Regions from separate parts of the Mycolicibacterium llatzerense genome, predicted to be linked through region 1. Evidence: riboswitches for the same ligand, from Rfam matches in the RefSeq annotation. Region 1 holds a riboswitch; the other holds the start of a gene.
The links. Region 1 has a riboswitch for glycine ahead of gcvP (aminomethyl-transferring glycine dehydrogenase). Riboswitches for the same ligand answer to the same signal wherever they lie in the genome.

Region 1 (2,398 bases):
CGTACATCGCGGCGATCACCGCGAGCAGGACCTGGGCGGTACAGATGTTGCTGGTGGCCCGGTCCCGGCGGATGTGCTGTTCGCGGGTCTGCAGGCTCAACCGGTAGGCCTTGGCGCCGTCGGCGTCGACAGAGACGCCGACCAGACGGCCCGGCAGCTGACGGGCGTGCTTACCGTGCACGGCCAGGTAACCGGCGTGCGGCCCGCCGAATCCCATTGGCACACCGAAACGTTGCGTGGTGCCGAAGGCCACGTCGGCCCCGATCTCACCGGGCGGGGTGACGAGCGTCATCGCCAGCAGGTCCGCACCGAGGGCGACCAGCGCGCCGCGCTCGTGGGCCTGCGTGACCAGCGCGGACCAATCATTGACCGCACCGCTGGCACCCGGCACCTGGGCGATGACGCCGAAGAACTCGCCCTCGGGCAGGCCGTCGCGCAGGTCGGCGGTGACGATCTCGATGTTCAGCGGTTCGGCGCGGGTGGCCAGCACGGCGGCGGTCTGCGGGTAGACATCGACGTCTACGGCCAGGCGGCGGCAGTCGCCCTTGACGGCGCGGTGCATCAGCGTCATCGCCTCGGCCGCGGCGGTGGCCTCGTCGAGCATCGACGCGTTGGCGATCTCCATGCCGGTCAGGTCGGTGACCATGGTCTGGAAGTTGAGCAAGGCCTCGAGGCGGCCCTGGCTGATCTCCGGCTGGTACGGCGTGTAGGCCGTGTACCAGGCCGGGTTCTCGAGAATGTTGCGGCGCAGCACCGCCGGGGTCAGGGTGTCGAAGTAGCCCTGGCCGATCATCGACACCGCGACGGTGTTGGTGTCGGCCAGCGCGCGCAGCTCGGCCAGCGACTGCTCTTCGGTGGCCGGGGCCTTCAGTTCGTCGAGGCCGGGAGCCAGTCCGGCGCCCGACAGCGCGTCGAGAATGCCCGCGGGCAGTGCCTTGGCGGCGAGCTCTTCCAGGGAGTCGACGCCGATGACCCCGAGCATGGTGGCCACCGCGTCGGCGTCCGGACCGATGTGCCGGTCGACGAAGCGAAGCTGGTGGTGCTCAGCAGAGGAACGAGACGTGCTGTCGGTCATGACGGCCTCTCCAGACGTTCAGGCTCGGGGCAGACATGCCAGGCGAACCGCTTGCGGTTCCTCCCCCTCTGTCGTCGGTGCCTGAGAGATTCGGCCCGACGATGGTCGGCCTTTCCCCATGGGCGGGCGAGGCACAGCTCGCCGCTTTCCAGAGGCATCGGGCTCCGGCGCGGTCCGGGGGCCTGAGAGGTTGATGGAGAGGTATTGCTCCTTCGGCGTCCATGGCTGGCGGCCACAGAACTCTCCCGCGTCGGGTCGATGCGCGCGCCAGTCTACCGGTGGTTCGCCACGGGCCGCTCATAGTCCCCCAGAGGGGGTGCCCCCAAGCAAACTGCCCCTCTCCATGGGAAAGGGGCAGTTCGATGTCTGCTGGTGAGTGGCCTCAGCCGATCTTGCGGTCGCGCTGCTTGCGCCGGGATGCCAGCTCGTCCTCGGGTGCGGCGATGGACTCGCCGCCGTCGGCCCGCTCGCCCGGGAAGTCGGCGATGGCGCCCGTCAGCTCGCGCATGGCACCCGAGACCGCGATGCCGAACACGCCCTGACCGCCCTGCAGCAGGTCGACGACCTCTTCGGCGGAGGTGCACTCGTAGACGGTGGTGCCGTCGGAGAACAGCGTGATGTTGGCCAGGTCGTGGACACCGCGCTGGCGCAGGTGATCGACCGCGACGCGGATGTTGTGCAGCGAGATGCCGGTGTCGAGCAGGCGCTTGACGATCTTGAGGACCAGGATGTCCTTGAACGAGTACAGGCGCTGGCTGCCGGAGCCGGCCGCGCCGCGGATCGACGGGACGACCAGCGAGGTACGCGCCCAGTAGTCCAGCTGGCGGTAGGTGATGCCGGCGATCTGGCAGGCGCTCGGCCCGCGGTAGCCGACCAGTTCGTCGGGCACGGATTCATCAGGGAACAGGCCTGCCTGCACCGGCATCGGAGCCGGCGTCGGGGCGGCCTGCTCAGGCACGCCGTTGGTCGTCAGGTCCAACTGCTCTTGACGTGGCGTGTCGTCGCCCACTGCCTGATCCTCTCGCCGATCGAACTAACCCTGCCTGGCGGCCATTGCTGCTCGGCGGGCATGTCCGCTGCTCGAATGTGTCGAGCATACGCTTCCCGCCGGGCCACTTCAGCCCATCGGCGGCGAGCCGCCGATCAGACTGTTGCCAGAACGAGGAAAGTATGTGGCGCGGATTCGTCGAATCTGCAAACGGCGCACCGCGTGTCGACGCCTGCTGACCTAACTGAGACGCATCCGTGACAACGCCCCGACGGACGTTCCCCCGGACCGGTCAGGTGGCCTTGAAATCATCCGGCGAAATGCTGTCGAGGAAC
Region 2 (2,398 bases), 260 kb from region 1:
GCAACAGGTGCCGCACCGAAGACCTCGAGCACCTGGCCGATCACATCGTCGGTCGTGCACTCGTCGCAGGCGATGGCGACGTGATCGGCGTCGACGAGGCGCAGGTTGATCCCCGCGTCGTCGGCTGCCGCCACGAGCTGGGTCGCTTCACCGGGTACCCGAACCAGCACGGTGTCGAAGAAGTGGTCGTGGACGATCTCCCGGCCGGCGGCCCGCAGGCCGGCGGCCAGCGACACGGCGTGGCCGTGCACCTCAGTTGCGATGGCGCGCAACCCTTCCGGACCGTGGTAGGCGGCGTACATCGCGGCGACGTTGGCCAGCAGCGCCTGGGCGGTACAGATGTTGCTGGTGGCCTTGTCGCGGCGGATGTGCTGTTCGCGGGTCTGCAGCGCCAGCCGGTAGGCGGGCTTGCCGTCGACATCGACCGAGACACCGACGAGACGTCCCGGCAGCATGCGCTCCAAACCCGACCGGACCGACATGTAGCCGGCGTGCGGACCGCCGAAGAACAGTGGCACACCGAACCGCTGAGCCGAGCCGACGGCGATGTCTGCGCCCTGCTCGCCGGGGGCGGTCAGCAGCGTCAAGGAGAGCAGATCGGCGGCGACGGTGGTGAACATGCCGCGCTCGCGGGCCGTCGCGATCAGCGGGGCGAGATCACGAACGGCGCCGCTGGCACCCGGCGATTGAAAGACGACGCCGAAGGCATCTCCGTCGGGCAGCCCTTCGGCCAGGTCGGCGAGCACTACGTCGATACCCACGGCCTCGGCCCGCCCGCGCACCACCGCGAGGGTCTGCGGCAGGCAATCCGCATCGAGCACAACACGATTGGACTTCGAGGCCTTGTTGGCCCGGCGCATCAGCAGCACGGCTTCCATCACCGCGGTCGCCTCGTCGAGCAGGGACGCGCCGGCGACCGGCAGTGCCGTGAGGTCTTCGATGACCGTCTGGAACGTCAGCAGAGCTTCCAACCGGCCTTGCGAAATCTCGGGCTGGTACGGCGTGTAGGCGGTGTACCAGGCCGGCGATTCCAGCATGTTGCGGCGCAGCACCGGCGGCGTGATGGTGTCGTGGTACCCCAGGCCGATCATCTGGATACGGGTCTCATTGCGCTCCGCCAGGGCGCGCAGCGCGGCGAGTACCTGCTGCTCGGATCGGGCGGCCGGCAGCTGCAGACCCTCGGTGCACCGGATTTGTTCGGGCACCGCCGCATCGATCAGATCATCGAGCGACGAGTATCCGAGGACAGCGAGCATGTGCTGCTGAGCAGCGGCGTCGGGTCCGATGTGGCGGCCACGAAAGCTGCTGTGGGCCTTGGTAATTGCAGTGCGGTCAGACATGAGGTGACTCCGGTTCGCGGGGCGTCGCTAACTGCTCGACGCATCGTTGGGTAGCACCTCCCCGCTCTGTCCTGACACCTGAGAGTTTTGGCGCGTGCGCGCTGTTCACCTTCGGTAAGCGTGGATCGACGGATCCGCGCTGTTCTCCAGAGTTGCCTCGACGCTGCGGTATTTGGGCCTGAGAGATTCCCGGGGAGGAGTTGCTCCTACGGCGCCTCCGTTTCCGGAGGTTCTCCCACAGCGCGTATGACGGCGTATTGAGTTGTCTGCGGCAATCGTAGCCTGTCAGGTCACGGCGTTCGCAACCTCGCCGTTGACGGGCAGGGCGGTACGCGCCCCGGCGGCCATCAGCGACACGATGTCGAACACCAGCGTTGCCGCTGCTACACAGGTGATTTCGGCATGATCGTAGGCCGGAGCCACCTCGACGACGTCGGCGCCGACGATGTTCAGCCCGGTCATCTTGCGCAGCATCTTCAGCAGCTCGCGCGACGTGAGACCGCCCGCCTCCGGCGTGCCGGTGCCCGGCGCGAATGCCGGGTCGAGCACGTCGATGTCGATGGACAGGTACACCGGCACGTCCGCAACACGGCGGCGCACGACATCGATGGCCGCGTCGATACCGATGACGTCCAGGTCGCCGGCGCGGATGATCTTGAAGCCCATGCGCGCGTCGTCGACCAGGTCCATCTGGTCGTAGATCGGACCTCGGATACCGACGTGGATCGAGTGGTCCTCGATCAGCAGACCTTCCTCGAATGCGCGCCGGAAGATGGTGCCGTGAGTGACCGGGGCGTTGAAGTAGGTGTCCCAGGTGTCCAGGTGCGCGTCGAAATGCACCAGCGCGACGGGACCGTGTTTGGCATGCAGCGCACGGAGATTCGGCAGTGCGATGGTGTGGTCACCACCGATGGACACGATGCGCCGGTCCCCGCCGCGGAGGATCTCAGCGGCATGATCCTGAATCTGCTGGCAGGCCTCCTCGATGTTGTACGGCGTGACGGCCACGTCGCCGGCGTCGACCACCTGCAGCTCCTGCACCGGGGCAACGCCCAGTT

Region 2: another riboswitch for glycine. It lies ahead of gcvP (aminomethyl-transferring glycine dehydrogenase); the one in region 1 lies ahead of gcvP (aminomethyl-transferring glycine dehydrogenase).

The regions. Positions count from the first base shown of each region.
Region 1 covers NZ_LXOV01000012.1:153,281-155,678, reverse strand. The annotation lists gene gcvP (aminomethyl-transferring glycine dehydrogenase) at 1-1,075, opposite strand, end outside; glycine riboswitch at 1,236-1,333, opposite strand; gene A7G45_RS15630 (MerR family transcriptional regulator) at 1,458-2,084, opposite strand; gene A7G45_RS15625 (bifunctional nuclease family protein) at 2,356-2,398, opposite strand, start outside.
Region 2 covers NZ_LXOV01000012.1:413,307-415,704, forward strand. The annotation lists gene gcvP (aminomethyl-transferring glycine dehydrogenase) at 1-1,340, opposite strand, end outside; glycine riboswitch at 1,497-1,588, opposite strand; gene speB (agmatinase) at 1,626-2,398, opposite strand, start outside.